4 regions of the Pseudomonas sp. Emmai genome follow, and region 4 is predicted to be linked to each of the others. Evidence: predicted binding sites of a transcription regulator. Region 4 holds the regulator's gene; each other region holds the start of a gene.
What was found. Region 4 encodes sigma-54, which starts transcription at its own class of promoters, with help from an activator protein. Its sites were predicted from a motif close to ANTGGCATNNANNTTGCTNT; they were not measured.

Region 1 (5,551 bases), 670 kb from region 4:
TGCGCCAGCGAGATGCGCAGCATGTGGAAGGGTTGATTGGCCGTGCGCTCGACGGTGCGGCCCTGTTCGTCGAGGATTTCTACCGACAGGTTGTGACTGCCACGGTCGAGATTGCTCAGGGCGAACACCGGACTGAGGCCCGGTTCGGCGGTGGGCTGGCCGTCGAGTAGCAAACGGTAGCGATGCCCCGGTTGCAGGCCGGGTTCGCTGGTAACGCTGACAATCACCTCGCCGGCGCTGCTGCGGATTGTCGCGTCGGGTTCTGGCACCAGTACGCGCAGCATGTCGTAGTGGAACGGCGGTTTTACTTCGGACTTTTGTGCGGCGATCACCGGCGCTGCCTTGGTCGGGTTGGCCGACATGCGATTGCTGGTGGCCAGCGGCACACGCTTGGCGTTGCCGGGGCGCGGTTGATCGGTGAAGACCCGATTGCCCTGGGCGTCGACGTAGGTATAGACGTCAGCCATCGCTGTCAGGCTGCTGAGCAAAAGCAGTGCGCCGATCAGCCAGCGGCTCAAGGCGTATGCACCCGCTGCACGGTGAAGGTCACGCTGGGGCTTTGCTGGATGACGTCCTCTCCGCTGATCACCTGGACCGCGAGGCTGTGTTCGCCGCGATCCACATTCACCAGTTGCAGGATCGGCACGTTGCTCGGCTGGCCATAAGGCTGCTCGTCCAGCAACAACCGGAACTGATGCGGGCCTTGCAGGCGCGGCTTGATCAGCACATTGACGGTGAAGGTGCCGTTGTTGGCGCGCAGGGCTTCGGTGGTGGGCAGGCCCGTCAACTCCAGCACCTCGTAGGCGTGGCGGGGTTGTTCACGGCTGTTGGGCTCGACGGGAGCGGCGGGCGGCGCCGAGGGCGCGACGCTGTTGAGCGGCGGCAACTCCACCGGCTGCGCTTTGACGCCATCGGGCGGTTGATTGCTGTAGGCGGTGTTGCCGTTGGCGTCGGTGTACTTATAGATCTGCGCTGCGGCGGGCAGGGCGATCAACAGCAGCATCAGGAGAAAACCACGACCCATAAAAATCGACCGGAAGCGAAGGCGTTGGGTTGCAGCATAGGTCAGGGCTGGCGATAGACCCAAGTTGTAAACATTTTGGAATGGAAAAGCAGGATTGATCGTTCCCATGCTCTGCGTGGGAATGCCTCAAGGGACGCTCCGCGTCCAGTGACGCGGAGCGTCACGGGCTGCATTCCCACGCGGAGCGTGGGGACGATCACCAACAGGGCGATCAGGTAAACGAGCGCCCACAAAAAAGGCCTCCCGAAGGAGGCCTCTTTTTGTCACGCCGCGTAGCGCAGCGCTACCGGATCAGCAGCTGTAGTACAGCTCATATTCCAGTGGGTGTACGAAGGTGCGGACCTTGATTTCTTCTTCGCTTTTCAGAGCGATGTAAGCGTCGATGAAGTCGTCGGAGAATACGCCGCCTTTGGTCAGGAACGCGCGACCCTTGTCCAGCTCTTCCAGGGCTTCTTTCAGGCTGCCGCAAACTTGTGGGATCTCTTTCGCCTCTTCAGGCGGCAGGTCGTACAGGTTTTTGTCAGCTGCGTCGCCAGGGTGGATCTTGTTCTGGATGCCGTCCAGGCCAGCCATCAACAGTGCAGCGAAGCCCAGGTATGGGTTGGCTGCCGGATCCGGGAAGCGGGCTTCGATACGGCGAGCGCGAGGGCTGGACACGTAAGGAATACGGATCGAAGCGGAACGGTTGCGCGCCGAGTAGGCCAGCATTACCGGAGCTTCGAAACCTGGGACCAGACGCTTGTAGGAGTTGGTCGACGGGTTAGTGAAGCCGTTCAGGGCCTTACCGTGCTTGATGATGCCGCCGATGAAGTACAGGGCGGTGTCGGACAGGCCGGCATAGCCTTCGCCAGCGAAGGTGTTCTTGCCATCTTTGGCGATGGACAGGTGAACGTGCATACCCGAACCGTTATCGCCGTACAGAGGCTTAGGCATGAAGGTCGCGGTGCGGCCGTAAGCCACAGCTACGTTGTGCACGCAGTACTTGAGGGTCTGAACTTCGTCAGCCTTGGCGACCAGGGTGTTGAACTTCACACCGATTTCGTTCTGGCCGGCAGTCGCCACTTCGTGGTGGTGAACTTCGATGACCAGGCCCATTTCTTCCATGGCGTTGCACATGGAGGTACGGATTTCGTGGTCGTGGTCGAACGGAGGCACCGGGAAGTAGCCGCCTTTGATACCTGGACGGTGGCCGTGGTTACCGCCTTCGATGTCCTGGTCGGACATCCACGAACCCTGTTCGGAGAAGATTTTGAACATCGAGCCGGAGATGTCGGACTTGAACTTCACCTGGTCGAAGATGAAGAACTCAGGCTCTGGACCTACGAATACGGTGTCGCCGATACCGGTCGACTTCAGGTATTCCTCGGCACGCTTGGCGATCGCACGTGGGTCGCGATCGTAGCCTTGCATGGTCGAAGGCTCGATGACGTCGCAAACGATGATCAGCGTTGGGTCTTCGGTGAACGGGTCGAGAACGGCAGTGCTGTCGTCCGGCAGCAGGATCATGTCGGAGGCTTCGATGCCTTTCCAGCCAGCGATGGAGGAACCGTCGAACATTTTGCCTTCTTCGAAGAAAGCTTCATCCAGCGCATCGCGAGCCGGCATGGTCACGTGGTGCTGAGTGCCTTTGGTGTCCGTGAAGCGCAGATCAATCCACTTGACGTCATGATCTTTGATGAGTTGAACCGACTTCGACATAGTGTCCTCCGGGTGGCTTCGGGCTTAGTAGTGGATGCCCTTAGAATGTGGGTGATGCCGGCGCGAATACTCTGCCAAGGCAACCTGCCTCACAAGGGAGCAAATTGCATGCCAGTGCCCCACCATGGGTTTTTTGCCCCAATTTCACGCTTATAGAGGTGCAAAGCGTCGCAAAGCTGAAATAAGCGCCCTGTAATGTAGCGTCTATTTCCACAAATGACCCGTTTTGGTGCGCGCGAAACCTTCTGCATATTAACTGGTTAAACCTTGAGCAATTTCCGCTATAATCCGCGCCCCCCTTTTTCGGCTGGCCCAGCGCGCGCTGTTTTCATGAAACTAATCGTAAAAGTCTTTCCCGAGATCACCATCAAGAGCCGCCCGGTACGGATGCGTTTCATCCGCCAGTTGGCCAAGAACATCCGTGCCGTGCTCCGCGATCTGGACCCGGCTGTGGTGGTGAACGGTGTGTGGGACAACCTCGAGCTGGAAACCCGCGTCACTGAGCCCCGGGCCCTGAAGGAGATGACCGAGCGCCTGAGCTGCATGCCGGGCATCGCGCATTTCCTGCAGGTCGACGAATACCCGCTGGGTGACTTCGACGACATCGTCGCCAAGTGCAAAGCGCACTACGGCGATGCCCTGGCCGGGAAGATCTTTTCGGTGCGCTGCAAGCGCGGCGGGCACCACACCTTCACGTCCATGGACGTGGAGAAATACGTCGGCAGCCAGCTGCGTCGTCAGTGCGGCGCCGCCGGGATTTCCCTGAAAGAGCCGGAAATCGAAGTTCGCATCGAAATTCGCGACCAACGGTTGTATGTGATCCACAGCCAGCACAACAGCATCGGCGGTTATCCGCTGGGAGCGCTGGAACAGACGCTTGTACTGATGTCCGGCGGCTTTGACTCGACAGTCGCCGCCTACCAGATCATGCGCCGTGGCCTGATGAGCCATTTCTGCTTCTTTAACCTGGGCGGCAGGGCCCATGAACTGGGCGTCATGGAAGTCGCGCACTTCATCTGGAAGAAGTACGGCAGCTCCCAACGCGTGTTATTTGTCAGTGTGCCGTTCGAGGAAGTACTGGGAGAAATTCTCGGGAAAGTCGATAACAGTCATATGGGCGTAGTTTTGAAGCGTATGATGTTGCGCGCTGCATCGAAGATTGCCGATCGGCTCGATATCGATGCGCTGGTCACCGGTGAGGCGATCTCCCAGGTTTCGAGCCAGACGTTGCCGAACCTGTCCCTGATCGACTGTGTGACCGAGAAGCTGGTCTTGCGACCGCTGATCGCCAGTCACAAGCAGGACATCATCGACCTGGCCAACGAAATCGGCACCGCCGACTTCGCCAAGCACATGCCCGAATACTGCGGGGTCATCTCGGTGAACCCCAAGACCCACGCCAAGCGCAACCGCGTGGAGTACGAAGAACAACAGTTCGACATGGCGGTCCTCGAGCGTGCGCTCGAAAACGCCAAACTGGTGCCGATCGATCGCGTGATCGACGAATTGGGCCAGGACTTGCAGATCGAAGAAGTCAGCGAAGCTCTGGCGGGCCAGATCATCATCGACATCCGTCACCCGGATGCCGCTGAAGACGAGCCGCTGGAACTGGCTGGCATTGAGGTACAGACGATGCCGTTTTATGCATTGAACGCTCGTTTCAAGGAACTGGACCCTACTCGCCAGTACCTGCTGTATTGCGACAAAGGCGTGATGAGTCGCCTGCATGCCCACCATTTGCTCAGTGAGGGGCATGCCAATGTGCGCGTTTATCGACCGAGCTAAGTGCCCGGGGCTGTTTGCCTGTGGCCTGCGTCACCGGCCCCCCGACGCCGCCGTCAAGCTGTAACGGCTTTGCCGGACTCTACTGTTAATCGCTGCCAAGACTTGTCAGCACACCGAATCCTCTGATCGAGATACACAAGTGATCGAAAATCTACGCAACATCGCCATCATTGCTCACGTTGACCATGGTAAAACCACCCTGGTAGACAAACTCTTGCGTCAATCCGGCACCCTGGAGCGCAACGAGCTCAACGACGAGCGCGTGATGGACTCCAACGACCAGGAGAAAGAGCGCGGTATTACCATTCTGGCGAAAAACACCGCCATCAACTGGAACGGCTACCACATCAACATCGTGGACACCCCGGGCCACGCCGACTTCGGCGGCGAAGTTGAACGCGTAATGTCGATGGTTGACTCCGTTCTGCTGCTGGTTGACGCTCAAGACGGCCCTATGCCGCAAACCCGTTTCGTGACCAAGAAGGCTTTCGAAGCCGGCCTGCGTCCAATCGTGGTGATCAACAAGGTCGACCGTCCAGGCGCGCGTCCGGACTGGGTTCTGGACCAGATCTTCGACCTGTTCGACAACCTCGGTGCTACCGAAGAACAGCTGGACTTCAAAGTCGTCTACGCCTCGGCCCTGAACGGCATTGCCGGTCTGGAACACACCGACATGGCTGAAGACATGACTCCGCTGTACCAGTCGATCGTCGACAACGTACCAGCACCGAAAGTTGACCGTGACGGTCCGTTCCAGATGCAAATCTCGGCACTGGACTACAACAGCTTCCTGGGCATCATCGGCGTTGGCCGTATCGCTCGTGGTCGCGTCAAGCCGAACACCCAGGTTGTGGCGATCGATGCCGACGGCAAGCGCCGTAACGGCCGTATCCTGAAGCTGATGGGTCACCACGGTCTGCACCGTGTCGACGTTGACGAAGCAGCTGCCGGCGACATCGTCTGCATCAGCGGCTTCGATTCGCTGTTCATCTCCGACACTTTGTGCGACCCACTGAACGTTGAAGCGATGAAGCCGCTGACCGT
Region 2 (5,551 bases), 970 kb from region 4:
ACCTGGTGATCTTCGAAAACCCGCGCATGGGCCGGGTCATGGCGCTGGACGGTGTGATCCAGACCACCGAAGCCGACGAATTCATCTACCACGAAATGCTCACCCACGTGCCGATCCTCGCCCATGGCTCCGCCAAGCGCGTGCTGATCATCGGCGGTGGCGACGGCGGCATGCTGCGTGAAGTGGCCAAGCACGGCAGCGTCGAGCACATCACCATGGTCGAGATCGACGGCACCGTGGTCGACATGTGCAAGGAGTTCCTGCCAAACCACTCCAAAGGCGCGTACGACGACCCACGGCTGAACCTGGTGATCGATGACGGCATGCGTTTCGTTGCGACCACCACCGAGAAATTCGACGTCATCATCTCCGACTCCACCGACCCGATCGGGCCGGGCGAAGTGCTGTTCTCGGAAAACTTCTACCAGGCCTGCCACCGCTGCCTGAACGAAGGCGGCATCCTGGTGACCCAGAACGGCACGCCGTTCATGCAGCTGGGCGAAGTGCAAACCACTGCCGGGCGCCTGCGCAGCCTGTTCCCGGATTGGCATTTCTACCAGGCGGCCGTGCCGACCTACATCGGCGGCGCCATGACCTTCGCCTGGGGCGCGACCAACACCGCGTATCGCAAGTTGTCCCGCGAAACCCTGCAACAGCGCTTCGCCGGCAGCGGCATCATCACCCGCTACTACAACCCGGAAATCCACATCGGTGCGTTCGCCATGCCGCAATACGTGCTGAACGCGATCAACAAGCCAAGCAACGACTAAGTTATCCACAATCCCTGAACAACGCGTAACCCCTGGATAACGCGTAACCCCTGTAGGAGCGAAGCTTGCTAGCGAAAGCGGTGCATCAGTCGACATGTGTATTGACTGATACACCGCTTTCGCGAGCAAGCTTCGCTCCTACAGGGGTTTTTGTTTTTTCATGAGTCAGCATCCAATCCGTTTGAACGATCAGTCCGCCCAAAAGTCCAGATAGTTGTAAGCCCATTTGCGGGTTTGATCGAGGAGGCACTGATGCAAAAGTGGAAAATCACTTTCGTGGATGATCACGGCGAAACGCTCGACGAAGTCTTTGAGTGCGACGAGTGCCCGGATAACGAGCACGCGGCCAAACTCATCAAGGCCCGACTCCTTCCTGTGGCTGCCGAACTGGATCTGAACGATCTGGAAGGGCGAACCAGCGACGCCAGCGTCAAAAGTCTCAAGACCCAGAACAGCATTCAAATCCTCGGCATCACTCCTGTCTGAACCTCACCTGTCTCATTCTCAACCAGGCCTTGGCAGCGGCTCCGACTTGGGGCTACTCTGCAAGCGAGATCAGCGAACGGATCGCTAAGGTCTGGTCTTGTCAGCTACATGCTTAAATCCCGGCGGCAACCTGGTTGCCGTATCGCCTTCACCATTCGGTTGCGGGCGTCGGGTGTACGGAAAGTCTATCCATAGGGTTTTAGGAGGACGTTTCATGAGCACAGCCTATCAAGAAGACATCAGCACCAGCGTACTGCGCCGCATGAAGGAAGGCGGTTTCGACTTTTCACGATTCCATCCCATCGAGTTCTACGCGATTTTCCCGGACGAGGAGCGGGCACGCAGGGCGGCAGGTCATTTTTGTGGTGAATCCTTGAATGCCCAGATCAGCGTGCGCGACGACGGCGCATGGCACCTGGAACTGAGCAAAGTGATGTACGCCACCTATGACGGTATCGGCGACTTTGAGCAGGACTTCGAGGCGGTGGTTGAACCTTTGGGCGGCATCATCGAAGGATGGGGCGTCAAGCAGGAGGTACGAGGGCTACTCGCATAACACTATGAACAGCGACAACATTCACTAACGGCTGACCTTCGGGTTGGCCGTTTTCGTTTGTGGTTGCCTGAAACCCTGTTGGCAAAACGCTGAAACAAGAATCCTGGGCAAAAAAAACCGCCTGAACAGGCGGCCAAAGGGAAGTTCGAGAGGTTTTGCAACGATTGCGCGGATTATCCGCACCATCCCCCGGGCAGTGAAATCAACTCTGACTATGCTGGTGATAGGCGACAACATTGCTTCGCAATGAAGCGGGGGCGATCAGGTTGGGGCGTTTGCCGCACAGCATTGGTGCGGTGCTTTTGGGGCGATTATCCAACTGATTGAAATCTAAGCGTTTATGCCGATGGCACGGGCCTTGCGATGCCTAGATGTCCGGGTGACAAGGAGTACGGCATGATCCGCACCTATTTTGATGAGATGTACGATGCCGGCGGCCTGGTCCGCCCGCATTACCGGGAGTTTGCCCGTTGGCTGGCCGAAACGCCTGACGAGCTTTTGGCACAACGGCGACGCGAGGCCGATCTGTTGTTTCATCGCGCCGGCATAACCTTCACGCTCTATGGGGATGAGCAGGGGACAGAGCGCCTGATTCCCTTCGACACCATCCCCCGCAGCATCCCCGCCAGTGAATGGCGGATCGTCGAACGGGGCTGCATCCAGCGGGTCAAGGCGTTGAACATGTTCCTCGCCGACCTCTATCACGAGCAGCGCATCATCAAGGCCGGCATCATCCCGGCCGAGCAGGTGCTGGCCAACGAGCAATACCAGTTGGCGATGCAAGGCCTGGATTTACACCGGGACATCTATTCCCACATTTCCGGCGTCGATCTGGTGCGCGACGGCGACGGCACGTACTACGTGCTCGAAGACAACCTGCGTACCCCGAGCGGCGTGAGCTACATGCTCGAAGACCGCAAGATGATGATGCGCCTGTTCCCCGAGTTGTTCGCGGCGCAACGCATCGCGCCCATCGACCACTACCCGAACCTGTTGCTCGACACCCTGAAAAGCTCCAGCCCGATCGATAACCCGAGCGTGGTGGTGCTGACGCCGGGCCGTTTCAACAGCGCGTTTTTCGAGCACGCCTTTCTGGCGCGAGAGATGGGCGTGGAACTGGTGGAAGGCGCGGACCTGTTTGTGCGCGATGACAAGGTGTTCATGCGCACCACGGACGGGCCGAAAGCGGTCGACGTGATTTACCGGCGCCTCGACGACGCGTTCCTCGATCCGCTGGCGTTCAACCCGGATTCGATGCTCGGTGTGCCGGGGCTGTTGTCGTCCTATCGCTCCGGCAACGTCGTGCTGGCGAATGCCATCGGCACCGGGGTCGCGGACGATAAGTCGGTGTACCCGTTCGTGACCGACATGATTCGTTTCTATCTGGATGAAGAGCCAATCCTGAAAAACGTGCCGACCTTCCAGTGCCGCAATCCCTCGGAGCTGTCCCACGTCCTGGCCAATCTCCCCGACCTGGTGGTCAAGGAAACTCAGGGCTCCGGTGGTTACGGAATGCTGGTGGGGCCGGCGGCGACGGCGGCGGAAATCGAGTCGTTCCGCGCACGGATCAAAGCCAAGCCCCACGCGTACATTGCGCAACCGACCTTGTCGCTGTCGACCTGTCCGACCTTTGTCGAAAACGGCATCGCGCCACGCCACATCGACCTGCGTCCGTTTGTATTGTCTGGCCGCGAAACCCGGGTTGTGCCCGGTGGTTTGACCCGTGTTGCTTTGCGTGAAGGCTCCCTGGTGGTGAATTCCTCCCAGGGCGGCGGCACCAAGGACACCTGGGTGGTCGAGGATTGAAGGAAGCCTGCCATGTTAAGTAGAACTGCCTCGGATTTGTATTGGATGTCGCGTTACCTGGAGCGGGCGGAAAACCTCGCACGGATGCTCGACATCAGTTATTCGCTGTCGCTGATGCCGCAGGACGGTCGTGGCGATGGCCTGCATGAACTCGCCATGCCGCTGCTGATCACCGGCACCCTGGACGATTACCTGGAGCGCCACGGCGAGCTGCACGCCGAACGGCTGCTGCATTTCTTCGCCCTGGACGCGGCCAACCCGGCGAGCATCTACAGCTGCCTCGGTTCGGCGCGGGCCAGTGCCCACGCGGTGCGTGGGCGAATCACCGCCGACATGTGGGAAAACATCAACGCCACCTGGCTGGAAATTCGCGGGATCGCGGAACAGGGCTTGAGTCGCTATGGCATGAGCCGGTTTTGCGAGTGGATCAAGGAACGCTCCCACCTGTTTCGCGGCGCGTCCTACGGCACCATCATGCGTAACGATGCGTTTCGCTTCATTCGTCTAGGCACCTTTATCGAGCGGGCCGACAACACGCTGCGCCTGCTCGACGCGCGCTACGAAATGGCCGGCGATCAGGCCGAAGCGGTCAGCGACGGTACGGCTCACGCCTATTACCAGTGGAGTGCGTTGCTGCGGGCCTTGTCCTCGTTCGAGGCCTACACCGAGATCTACCGCGATGCGCCGGGCGCCCGGCATGTCGCCGAGCTGTTGCTGCTGCGCGCCGACGTGCCGCGTTCACTGCGTGCCTGCACCGAAGAAATCGACCAGATCCTCGCCCAGTTGCCGGGGGCCAACGGCCGTCCCGCGCAACGCCTGGCGGCGGAAATGGACGCGCGCCTGCGCTACACCGGCATCTCCGAAATTCTCGACGAGGGCCTGCACGCCTGGTTGACCGAGTTCATCCCGCTGGTGCGCCAGTTGGGCAACGCCATTCACAGTTCCTACCTGGAGGCTGCATGAGACTTTCCATTAGCCACGAGACCACCTATCACTACGAAGATCAGGTGCGGGCGAGCATCCAGTATTTACGGCTGACCCCTCACGACAGCGAGCGCCAGCACGTGCTCAGTTGGCAGCTCGACCTGCCGCGCCCGGTGCGCGCGCAACTCGATCCGTTCGGCAACATCCTGCACGTGCTGACCATGGACGAACCCCACGAGGCGATCATCATTGGCGCCCGTGGCCAGGTGGATATCGACGAACTGCGCGAAGCCGAGCACGAGAGCCAGTCGGCGCTGCCGTTCCTGCGCTTCACCCGGCTGACCGAAGCCGATGAAGCCCTGCGCGGGTTCGCGGAAAAGGAATGCAAAAAACGCCGGGACCGTACGGCGCTGATCGACTTGATGCAAAGCCTTAACCAGTACATGACCTACACGCCCGGTTCCACCGAAGTCGACACCACGGCGGCCAAAGCCTTCGCCGGGCGCTCCGGTGTCTGCCAGGATCACACCCACGCGTTCCTCGCCTGCGCCCGCAGCCTGGGGATTCCGGCGCGTTATGTGTCGGGGTATTTGTACAGCGAGAACAGCGAACACCTGGCCAGTCACGCCTGGGCCGAAGCCTGGCTGGATGACGCATGGTACAGCTTTGACGTGACCAACCAATTGGCCCGCCCGGAACGCCATCTGAAACTGGCGGTGGGCCTGGATTACCTGGACGCCTGCCCGGTACGCGGGATGCGCCGGGGCGGTGGGTGCGAACAGATGCATGCGAAGGTGTTTGTCTCGCCGACGCCGGTGCCGATGCCGGCGCCAGTGATCTCCGTCCAGCAGCAGTAACCCTCACGCTGATCGTTCCCACGCTCCGCGTGGGAATGCAGCCCGGGACGCTCCGCGTCCCAGAAGCAATGGGATGGACTCCTCCTCACTTCGGCATCTTGAGTGCCAGACTGAAAGTGCGAACCACAGTCAACGGTGAGAAGGAGTCCACA
Region 3 (5,551 bases), 2.9 Mb from region 4:
AGCGCACGCAACTGGTAGGGCAGAATCGCCTGGAGCTGTTGTTGTTCCGTCTCGACGGTCAGCAGCTGTATGGCATCAACGTGTTCAAGGTTCGTGAGGTGCTGCAATGCCCCAAACTGACCTTGATGCCCAAGTCCAGTCCCGTCGTGTGCGGTGTGGCAAATATTCGTGGGGCGACCATTCCGATCCTGGACCTGGCGATGGCCACTGGTTCCGGTCGGTTGCTCGACCAAAGCAATCCCTTCGTGATCATCACGGAGTACAACACCAAGACCCAGGGTTTCCTGGTCCGTTCGGTAGAGCGCATCGTCAACATGAACTGGGAGGAGATTCATCCGCCACCCAAGGGCACTGGACGCGATCATTACCTCACGGCTGTGACTCGGGTCGACAATCAGTTAGTCGAAATCATCGACGTCGAGAAGATCCTGGCGGAAGTGGCGCCGACACCGGAAGCGATCTCGGTGGGTGTGGTCGATGTCGAAACCCAGCACAAGGCGTTGTCCTTGCGGGTGTTGACGGTCGATGACTCGTCGGTGGCGCGCAAGCAGGTCTCGCGTTGCCTGCAAACGGTCGGCGTCGAAGTGGTGGCGTTGAACGACGGTCGACAGGCGCTGGATTACCTGCGCAAGCTGGTCGATGAGGGCAAGAAGCCGGAAGAAGAGTTCCTGATGATGATTTCCGACATCGAGATGCCGGAGATGGACGGGTACACCCTGACGGCCGAGATCCGCAGCGACCCTCGCATGCAAAAGCTTCATATCATCCTGCATACTTCGTTGTCGGGTGTGTTCAATCAGGCGATGGTCAAGAAAGTCGGTGCTGATGACTTCCTTGCCAAATTCCGTCCTGATGACCTGGCATCCCGGGTAGTCGACCGGATCAAAGCAGCAGATATCAGCTAGGGGCCTTCTGCCCCTGGCGGTCAACACGATTTAAGAGGCGGTATCTTTGTCTACAGGTAATTTGGATTTCGAACAGTTCCGGGTCTTCCTGGAGAAAGCCTGTGGCATTTTGCTCGGTGAAAACAAGCAGTACCTGGTTTCGAGCCGTCTCAACAAACTGATGGAACAGCAGGGCATCAAATCCCTGGGTGAGCTGGTCCAGCGCATCCAGACCCAGCCGCGCAGTGGTTTGCGCGAAATGGTGGTGGATGCCATGACGACCAACGAGACCCTGTGGTTTCGTGACACCTATCCGTTTGAAGTCTTGAAGAACAAGGTGCTGCCCGAAGCCATCAAGGCGGCTCCCGGCCAACGCCTGCGGATCTGGTCGGCGGCGTGTTCGTCGGGTCAGGAACCGTATTCGCTGTCGATGTCGATCGACGAGTTCGAGCGGACCAACATGGGCCAGTTGAAGATGGGGGCGCAGATCGTTGCCACCGATTTGTCCGGCACCATGTTGACCAACTGCAAGACCGGCGAGTACGACAGCCTGGCGATCGGCCGCGGTCTGTCGCCCGAACGCCTGCAGCGTTTCTTCGACCCGAAAGGGCCGGGCCGCTGGGCGATCAAGGCGCCGATCAAGAGCCGGGTGGAGTTTCGCTCGTTCAACCTGCTGGACAGCTACGCGGCCCTGGGCAAGTTCGACATCGTGTTCTGCCGCAACGTGCTGATCTACTTTTCCGCCGAGGTGAAGAAGGACATCCTGTTGCGCATCCACAGCACGTTGAAGCCGGGCGGTTATCTGTTTCTTGGCGCTTCTGAAGCGTTGAACGGTTTGCCGGATCATTACCAGATGGTCCAGTGCAGCCCGGGGATCATTTACCAGGCGAAGTGATGCAAAAGCAGCGCGCATAAAAACGGAGCCCTCAGGGGCTCCTTTTTTATGCGTGCTGCTTTTGCATGACGTAGGAGCGAGGCTTGCCCGTGAAGGCGATGTGCCAGACAGCATCATCATTGACTGACCCAACGCTTTCGCGGGCAAGCCTCGCTCCTGCAATTGAATCGGTGTTGGCCGTGGGAAAGCGGCAGAAAAGCGGCAGGCGGCGGAAACCCGTTGCCGCTTTTCTGGCATTGCCGCTTTGCCGATGCCCGCAAAGCCCCGGTTTACGGGGTTTTTTGAATTGGCACGCCGCTTGCTATGTTCAAGTTACGAAAAATCAGGTCACCCGAAGGTTTCCCGACATGAGCATCAGCTTCGATAAAGCGCTCGGTATCCACGAACAAGCCCTGGGCTTCCGCGCCCAGCGTGCTGAAGTCCTGGCCAACAACATCGCTAACGCCGACACCCCGAACTACAAGGCTCGGGATCTGGACTTCTCCAAAGTGCTTGCCGCACAGAACGAGAAAACCAAGAGCGGTTCTTTCGCCTTGAACATGACCAACAGCCGTCATATCGAAGCGCAAGGCCTGGGCAATGGCGACGAGTCGCTGTTGTATCGCACGCCGATGCAACCGTCGATCGACCAGAACACCGTGGACGCGCAACTGGAACAGTCGAACTACGCGGAAAACGCGGTCGGCTTCCAGGCCAGCTTCACCCTGCTCAACAGCAAATTCAAAGGGCTGGTTTCAGCCCTGCGTGGAGAGTAAGTCATGTCCCTCGCCAGTGTTTTCAACATCGCCGGTAGCGGCATGAGTGCCCAGACGACTCGTCTGAACACCGTCGCTTCGAACATCGCCAACGCCGAAACCGTCTCGTCGAGCATCGACCAGACCTACCGCGCCCGTCACCCGGTGTTCGCCACCATGTTCCAGGGCGGCCAGAGCGGCGGCAGCGATTCGCTGTTCCAGAACCAGGACGCCGCCGGCCAAGGCGTGCAAGTGCTGGGCGTGGTCGAAGACCAGAGCAACCTTGACGCGCGCTACGAGCCGAACCATCCGGCTGCCGACGCCAAGGGCTACGTCTACTACCCGAACGTCAACGTCGTCGAAGAAATGGCCGACATGATTTCCGCGAGCCGTTCGTTCCAGACCAATGCCGAAATGATGAACACCGCCAAAACCATGATGCAGAAGGTCCTGACCCTCGGTCAGTGATAAGGGGCGACTCAGATGAGTGTTACCGATTCCACCAGCGGCCTGAGCATTAACGACATTCTGGCGAACTCGTCGGTCAAGACCAGCAACTCCACGGCGGGCGGCATTGCTTCGGCGACCAACAGCGCCACCGGTAGCCAGACGCTGGGCAAAGATGCGTTCCTGCAATTGCTGGTGACCCAACTCAAAAACCAGAACCCGCTGGATCCGCAGGACAACAGTGCGTTCGTGGCGCAGTTGGCGCAGTTCAGCAGCCTGGAAGGCATCACCACGCTGAACGACACGGTCAGCTCGATTGCCGGCAACTACAACTCTTCGCAGGCATTGCAGGCTTCCTCCCTGGTGGGCCGTTCCGTGATCGTGCAGACCAACAATATCCAGATCGATGATCCGACCAAGCCTGTCAACGGCTCGGTGAACCTGACCTCGTCGATCGCCAGCGGCACCGTGACCATTGCCGACAAAGACGGCAAGACCGTCAGAACCATCGACCTGGGCTCCCGAGCCGTCGGCAACTCCAGCTTCACATGGGATGGCAAGGATTCGAGCGGCACTGCCGTTCCGGTCGGCGCCTACACCATCAAGGCCAGTACGCCGATCGACGGCAAGGCGACGGACCTGGCGGTGTACCTGCCGGCGACCGTCAACAGTGTGACCCTCAGCCAGACGGGCGGCGAGCTGATGCTCAACCTCGCAGGCCTGGGCCCGGTTGCCCTGTCCAAAGTTCAAACCATTGGTATATAGAGCCGACTAACACGGCACAAAGGAGTGGAATATGTCTTTCAATATCGGCCTTAGCGGTCTCTATGCAGCCAACAAACAACTGGATGTGACCGGTAACAACATCGCCAACGTGGCGACCACCGGTTTCAAATCCTCTCGCGCAGAGTTTGAAGACGTCTACTCGGCGACCAAGCTCGGCAGCGGCACCAAGGTGGTTGGCAGCGGCGTGCGCCTGTCCAACGTTTCCCAGCAGTTCACCCAGGGTGACGTCAACAACACGGGCAACGTGCTGGACATGGGCATCAACGGCTCGGGTTTCTTCACCCTGAGCAATAGCGGTTCGTTGTCGTACACCCGTAACGGTACGTTCAAGGTCGACAAGGACGGTTTCATCACCAACAGCGACCAGACGTCCCGCCTGCAAGGCTATGGCGTGGATGCCAACGGCAAGATCATTAACGGCGTGTTGACTGACCTGAAACTCGACACCTCGAACCTGGCACCGAAGACCACGACGGTGGTGACTTCGTCGATTAACTTGAACTCGACGTCCTTGCCGGTCGATAACACAGCGGCCACGGGGGTTCCATTCGACCCGACCAAATCGGCATCTTTCACCAAGCAGTTCACCACCCCGATCTATGACAGTCAGGGCAACATGCACCCGATGGATCAGTACGTGGTGAAAACCGGTGCCAATACCTGGAAGGTCTACACCCTGGTGGACGGTCGTAACCCGGATGCGACGGGCAGTGATCCAACCGACCCTGCTACCCCGCCGATCGCCTCGACGCTGACATTCGACACCAATGGCAATTTGCTGCAGGTGAGCACGCCGCCGGTCCCGCCGGCTACGCTCCCGACTATCAGCAGTGACCTGAAAATGACAGGCTGGGTGCCAGGCACCGTGACCAACGGCACCTGGACGGCCAACGGCGCCGGTGCCAACCCGGCTGGCATTACCATTTCCATGGGCAAGACCACCCAGTACAACGCGGACACCTCGCGCACGATTCCGACCCAGGATGGTTACGCTACCGGCCAGATCACCAACCTGACCATCGACGGCACCGGCACCTTGTTCGCCAACTTCAGCAACAACCAGAACAAGGCCATCGGCCAGGTTGCGCTGGCCAGCTTCACCAACGAACAAGGCTTGCAGGCGGTCGGCGGCACCAGCTGGAAAGAGACCTTCGCCTCGGGTATCCCGGGCTACGACGCTCCGGAAACCGGCACCCTGGGCTCGATCCAGTCCAACTCCCTGGAAGAGTCCAACGTCAACCTGACCAACGAACTGGTCAACCTGATCAAGGCGCAAAGCAACTACCAGGCGAACGCCAAGACCATCTCCACCCAGAGCACCATCATGCAGACCATCATTCAGATGACCTGATGCTGGAACGCGCGGCATAAAGAACCCCTCGCAAGAGGGGTTTTTTTATGCCCGGGGTTTTTGTCCGGGCGCGGATTCTGTGGTGATCGGGCAGGCCTCTTCGCGGGCAGCCTCGCTCCTACAGGTTTTGTGTCGATCACGTGGACGACGTAGAGCCTGTAGGAGCGAGGCTTGCCCGCGAAGGCGTCAGACCAGACAACCCTTTGCGCCAGACAAAAGAAAACCCCCGACAATCCAGAGGACTGATCGGGGGTTTCAGGTAAGGCGCCTTGCAGCGCCTACCGGCTCAGCTTATTGGCAAGCTTCGCAATCCGGCTCGTCGATGGCGCAAGCCTTCGGCACTGGAGCAGGACCGGCCGGAGCGGCCAGGACCGAATCTTCACCGTGGTTGCCGCCGCTGGAAACAGCGTTCAGCTTGCCGGTGTTGATGGTCGACTTCTCGGTGCTGGTCGCG
Region 4 (5,551 bases):
GGATCTTCACTGACGGCGACTTGCGCCGCACCCTCGACCGCACCATCGACATCCACCACACGACCATTGATGAAGTCATGACCCTTCATGGCAAGACCGCCCGGGCCGATATGCTGGCAGCCGAAGCCCTGAAAATCATGGAAGACCATCGAATCAACGCACTGGTAGTCGTCGACAAGGAAGACCGCCCGGTGGGCGCCTTCAACCTGTCCGACCTGCTGCGTGCCGGAGTAATGTGATGAGCGACGATCTGCTGCAACGCGGCAAGAACATCAAACTGGCGGTCTTTGACGTCGACGGCGTCCTCACCGACGGACGCCTGTACTTCCTCGAAGACGGCAGCGAATTCAAGACTTTCAGCACCCTCGATGGCCAAGGCATCAAGATGTTGATGGCAGCCGGCGTACAGACCGCTATCATCAGCGGCCGCAAGACCCCGGTGGTCGAACGTCGAGCGAAAAACCTCGGCATTCCACATCTGTATCAGGGTCGCGAAGACAAACTGGTGGTGCTCGACGAGCTGCTTGCCCAACTCAATCTAAGCTATGAACAGGTTGCCTACCTCGGTGACGACCTGCCAGACCTGCCGGTGATTCGTCGCGTCGGCCTGGGCATGGCGGTGGCCAATGCCGCCAGCTTCGTGCGCGAACACGCCCACGGCATCACCCTGGCCCGTGGCGGCGAAGGTGCCGCCCGCGAATTCTGCGAATTGATCCTGCGCGCCCAGGGCCGCCTCGATGCGGCCAACGCCGCGTACCTGTGAGCCATTTATGTTTATTTTGAGCAAAAAGTTTCGCAGATTTATGCTGTTCGGTTGTATCGCTGCGATATTTGCGGCGGTCGGCTACTGGAACATCAGCCCGGAACGCTTCCTTGACAAGCCGGTCGTCGCGGTCGATGAAAGTGCAATCGACTATTACGCCATTAACGCCCACAGCGTGCAGTACCTGCCCGACGGTGGCCTGCAGTACGACTTGACGTCCGACAAGGTCGAGCACCTCAAGGCGACCGACGTGTCGTTGCTGACCAATCCGGACCTGAACATGTACCGCGGCACCGATTTTCCATGGCACGTCACCAGTTTGCGCGGTGAAGTGAACGCGGACGGCACCCAGGTAGAACTGATCGATTCGGTGCGTATTGCACGCACCGATGAAAAGAACCGTAATTTGATCGTTACCAGCACCCGGATGACCGTGTTCCCGCAGCAGCAATATGCGCAGACCGATCAACCCGTTAGAATCGACGGCGCTGGTGGTGTGTCGACTGGCAACGGAATGAAAGCGTATTTGAAAGAAAGCAGAATACATCTGCTATCGAACGTAAGAGGACAGTATGAGGCTCGTTAAAACCCTCCCTATTTTGCTCAGTCTGGGCGCAGCACTGGGAAGCGTGAGCGCCTGGGCTCTGCCGAACGATCAAGAGCAGCCTATCCGTATTCAGGCCGACGATGCCCAACTGGACGACAAGAATGGCGTTGCCACCTATAAAGGTGACGTGATCATTACCCAGGGTTCGATGAAGGTCAAAGGCAATACCGTGACCATCACCCGCACCCCGACCGGCGACATCGATGTGGTGACCTCGGTGGGCAATCTTGCTTACTTCGAGCAACTGCAGACCGCTGGTGACACCAAGCCTGTTCAGGGCTGGGGCGTGACCATCCAGTACCATGCCGCGCAAAACCGCGTTGTACTGATCGACAAGGCCAAAGTCGTCGACAAGGACAACAACACCACCCAGGGCGAGAAAATCGTCTACGACACGGTCAAGAAACTGGCGAGCGCCGGCCGTGCCACGGGCAGCAAGGTCACCGAGGCGCGTCCGCGCATCGACATGGTGATCCAGCCGAAGCCGAAAACCGACGAGAAAAAGGCCCAGTAATGGCAACTCTGAAAGCTCAGCATCTGGCCAAGAGCTACAAGAGCCGCCAGGTCGTGCGCGACGTCAGCCTGTCCATCGACAGCGGTCAGATCGTCGGCCTGCTGGGCCCGAACGGCGCCGGCAAGACCACGTGCTTCTACATGATCGTCGGCCTGGTGCAGGCCGATCAGGGTCGCGTACTGATCGACGACCTGGACGTCAGCCACCAGCCGATGCACGGTCGTGCGAAGGCCGGTATCGGCTATCTTCCGCAAGAAGCGTCGATCTTCCGCAAGCTGTCGGTAGCCGACAACATCATGGCCATCCTCGAGACCCGCAAGGAACTCGACAAGGCGGGTCGTCGCAAGGAGCTGGAAAGCCTGCTGCAGGAATTCCACATCAGCCACATCCGTGACAACCTCGGCATGAGCCTGTCCGGAGGTGAACGCCGCCGGGTGGAAATTGCCCGGGCTTTGGCCACCAACCCGAAATTCATCCTGCTCGACGAACCTTTCGCCGGCGTGGACCCGATTTCGGTGGGCGACATCAAACAGATCATCCATCACCTCAAGGCCAAGGGCATTGGCGTGCTGATCACCGACCACAACGTCCGTGAAACCCTGGATATCTGCGAAACCGCCTACATCGTCAACGATGGCCAACTGATCGCCGAAGGTGACTCCGCCACCATCCTGGCCAACGAACTGGTCAAGGAAGTGTATCTGGGTCATGAGTTCCGCCTTTAAGCACTGAGGTGTCTGGCTGATTGTCCGAGCGCTTGTCTCGATAAAAAATCAATAAGTTTTTATTGTTACAGCGCTCTAGGCAAACGATGCAGTTTCGGGCATATAATTTGCTTAAGTTTGGCGCTCCGGCGCCCTGTAGTGGATGGCGCATGCGCGCCGGCGAATAAGGTGTTAAGCCCCTGCCATGAAACCATCGCTAGTCTTGAGAATGGGCCAGCAGCTGACGATGACACCTCAGCTGCAACAGGCCATCCGCCTGCTCCAATTGTCGACCCTGGACCTGCAACAGGAAATCCAGGAGGCCCTGGAGTCCAATCCGATGCTCGAACGCCAGGAAGAAGGCGACGACTTCGATAACGCCGATCCCTTGGCCGACAAAGCCGAACAGCAACCCAATGCCGATGTTTCAGAACCCTCCTACCAGGAAACCGCCCCGACGGTGGACAACCTCGAGGAAGGTGACTGGAACGAGCGCATTCCCAACGAACTGCCCGTCGACACCGCGTGGGAAGACGTCTACCAGACCAGCGCCAGCAGCCTGCCCAGCAACGATGACGACGAATGGGATTTCACCACTCGCACATCGGTCGGCGAAAGCCTGCAAAGCCACCTGCTCTGGCAACTGAACCTGGCGCCGATGTCCGACACCGATCGCCTGATTGCCGTGACCCTGATCGATTGCATCAACAATCAGGGTTACCTGGACGAAACCCTCGAGGAAATCCTCGAAGCTTTCGATCCGGAACTGGACATCGAACTGGACGAAATCGAAGCCGTCCTGCACCGCATCCAGCAATTCGAACCGGCTGGCATCGGCGCGCGCAACCTGGGCGAATGCCTGCTGCTGCAATTGCGCCAGCTGTCCGCCAAGACCCCTTGGCTGGCCGAGGCCAAGCGCCTGGTCAGCGATTACATCGACCTGCTCGGCAGCCGCGACTACAGCCAGTTGATGCGCCGCATGAAGCTCAAGGAAGATGAACTGCGCCAGGTGATCGAACTGGTCCAGAGCCTGAACCCGCGCCCAGGATCGCAGATCGAGTCCAGCGAAGCCGAATACGTCGTGCCCGACGTGATCGTGCGCAAGGACAACGAGCGCTGGCTGGTGGAGCTGAACCAGGAATCGGTGCCGCGGCTGCGGGTCAACGCTCAGTACGCCGGTTTCGTACGCCGCGCCGACACCAGCGCCGACAACACCTTCATGCGCAACCAGTTGCAGGAAGCCCGCTGGTTCATCAAGAGCCTGCAAAGCCGCAACGAAACCCTGATGAAAGTGGCCACCCAGATCGTCGAGCACCAGCGCGGCTTCCTGGAGTACGGCGACGAAGCCATGAAACCGCTGGTCCTGCATGACATCGCCGAAGCGGTGGGCATGCACGAGTCGACGATTTCACGGGTGACCACCCAAAAGTTCATGCATACCCCACGGGGCATATATGAGCTGAAATACTTTTTCTCCAGCCATGTCAGCACCTCCGAAGGCGGTGAATGCTCGTCCACAGCGATCCGCGCGATCATCAAAAAACTGGTTGCCGCGGAAAATCAGAAAAAGCCGTTGAGTGACAGCAAGATCGCTGGTTTACTGGAGGCACAAGGCATTCAGGTGGCTCGCCGCACCGTCGCCAAGTACCGCGAATCCCTGGGAATCGCGCCTTCGAGCGAACGCAAGCGGTTGATGTAAGCCACAGCACAGCGTTCCAGTGGTAGATCATCTGATCTGCCGCTTTATGCACTGGCAACGAAGGAGAAGCTGTATGCAAGTCAACATCAGTGGACACCAACTGGAAGTGACCGAACCCCTGCGCGCCTACATCGGCGAAAAGCTCGAACGATTAGAGCGGCATTTCGACAAGATCACCAACGTGCAGGTCACGATGACGGTCGAGAAGCTGAAGCAGAAAATCGAAGCCACCCTGCATATTCCCGGCAATGAAGTAGTCGCCAACGCGGAACATACCGATATGTACGCGGCGATCGACGCATTGACCGACAAGCTGGATAAACAACTCAAAAAGCATAAGGAAAAGACCCAGAGCCTCCTCCAGGGCGCGACCGGTCGTTAACATCCCCAACCCATGATCCGACTTGAAAACATCCTGACCCCCGGCCGTTCCCTCGTGAACGTGCCGGGCGGCAGTAAAAAGAAAGCCCTCGAGCAAATTGCCAACCTGATCGCCCGGGAAGTGCCGGATCTGGAGATGCAAGATGTCTTCGAGGCTCTGATTGCCCGTGAAAAACTCGGTTCCACCGGTTTTGGCAACGGCATCGCTATCCCCCACTGTCGCCTGAAGGGCTGTACCTCGCCCATCAGCGCCCTGATGCACCTTGACGCACCTATCGATTTCGACGCCATCGACGGCGCCCCGGTGGACCTGCTGTTTGTACTGCTGGTCCCGGAAGCCGCCACCGATGCGCACCTGGAGTTGCTGCGCCAGATCGCCAGCATGCTTGACCGCAAGGAAGTCCGCGAGAAACTGCGCAGTGCCCCGAGCAACGAAGCCTTGTATCAGGTCGTCCTGAGCGAGCAAAACGGTCACTAATCATGCGCTTGATCATCGTCAGTGGCCGCTCCGGCTCAGGTAAAAGTACGGCGCTCAATGTCCTTGAGGACAACGGCTACTACTGCATCGACAACCTGCCCGCCGGCCTGCTGCCGGAACTGGCCGAACGCGCCCTGATTCATACCGAACTGGCACAGCCGCTGGTCGCCGTGTCCATCGACGCCCGCAACCTGCCCAGCCATCTGTCGCGCTTTCCCGAACTGCTCGAAGAAGTGCGCAGCCGGCATATCCAGTGCGATGTGTTGTATCTGGATGCCGATGAAGAAACCCTGCTCAAACGTTTCTCGGAAACCCGCCGCCGGCACCCGCTGAGCAACGCCAACCGTTCACTGGCCGAGGCGATCAACGACGAGTCCCAACTGCTCGGGCCGATTGCGGACCTCG

Region 1: the regulator sigma-54 is predicted to act here: its motif matches at 2,819-2,838, upstream of glnA (glutamate--ammonia ligase).
Region 2: the regulator sigma-54 is predicted to act here: its motif matches at 2,158-2,177, upstream of ACY4LX_RS10540 (circularly permuted type 2 ATP-grasp protein).
Region 3: the regulator sigma-54 is predicted to act here: its motif matches at 2,065-2,084, upstream of flgB (flagellar basal body rod protein FlgB).

Annotation. Positions count from the first base shown of each region.
Region 1 covers NZ_CM143685.1:673,742-679,292, forward strand. Annotated here, with positions in the region: gene ACY4LX_RS03025 (DUF4124 domain-containing protein) at 1-518, opposite strand, end outside; gene ACY4LX_RS03030 (DUF4124 domain-containing protein) at 515-1,024, opposite strand; gene glnA (glutamate--ammonia ligase) at 1,316-2,722, opposite strand; gene thiI (tRNA uracil 4-sulfurtransferase ThiI) at 3,053-4,507, shown strand; gene typA (translational GTPase TypA) at 4,647-5,551, shown strand, end outside.
Region 2 covers NZ_CM143685.1:2,306,263-2,311,813, forward strand. Annotated here, with positions in the region: gene speE (polyamine aminopropyltransferase) at 1-770, shown strand, start outside; gene ACY4LX_RS10530 (hypothetical protein) at 1,023-1,256, shown strand; gene ACY4LX_RS10535 (ribonuclease E inhibitor RraB) at 1,471-1,812, shown strand; gene ACY4LX_RS10540 (circularly permuted type 2 ATP-grasp protein) at 2,209-3,618, shown strand; gene ACY4LX_RS10545 (alpha-E domain-containing protein) at 3,631-4,581, shown strand; gene ACY4LX_RS10550 (transglutaminase family protein) at 4,578-5,399, shown strand.
Region 3 covers NZ_CM143685.1:5,570,871-5,576,421, reverse strand. Annotated here, with positions in the region: gene ACY4LX_RS25595 (chemotaxis protein CheV) at 1-905, shown strand, start outside; gene cheR (protein-glutamate O-methyltransferase CheR) at 952-1,779, shown strand; gene flgB (flagellar basal body rod protein FlgB) at 2,127-2,534, shown strand; gene flgC (flagellar basal body rod protein FlgC) at 2,538-2,981, shown strand; gene flgD (flagellar hook assembly protein FlgD) at 2,997-3,725, shown strand; gene flgE (flagellar hook protein FlgE) at 3,757-5,097, shown strand; gene ACY4LX_RS25565 (ribonucleoside-diphosphate reductase subunit alpha) at 5,389-5,551, opposite strand, start outside.
Region 4 covers NZ_CM143685.1:1,340,439-1,345,989, reverse strand. Annotated here, with positions in the region: gene ACY4LX_RS05890 (KpsF/GutQ family sugar-phosphate isomerase) at 1-239, shown strand, start outside; gene ACY4LX_RS05885 (KdsC family phosphatase) at 239-763, shown strand; gene lptC (LPS export ABC transporter periplasmic protein LptC) at 777-1,349, shown strand; gene lptA (lipopolysaccharide transport periplasmic protein LptA) at 1,336-1,884, shown strand; gene lptB (LPS export ABC transporter ATP-binding protein) at 1,884-2,609, shown strand; gene ACY4LX_RS05865 (RNA polymerase factor sigma-54) at 2,794-4,287, shown strand; gene hpf (ribosome hibernation-promoting factor, HPF/YfiA family) at 4,361-4,669, shown strand; gene ptsN (PTS IIA-like nitrogen regulatory protein PtsN) at 4,682-5,146, shown strand; gene rapZ (RNase adapter RapZ) at 5,149-5,551, shown strand, end outside.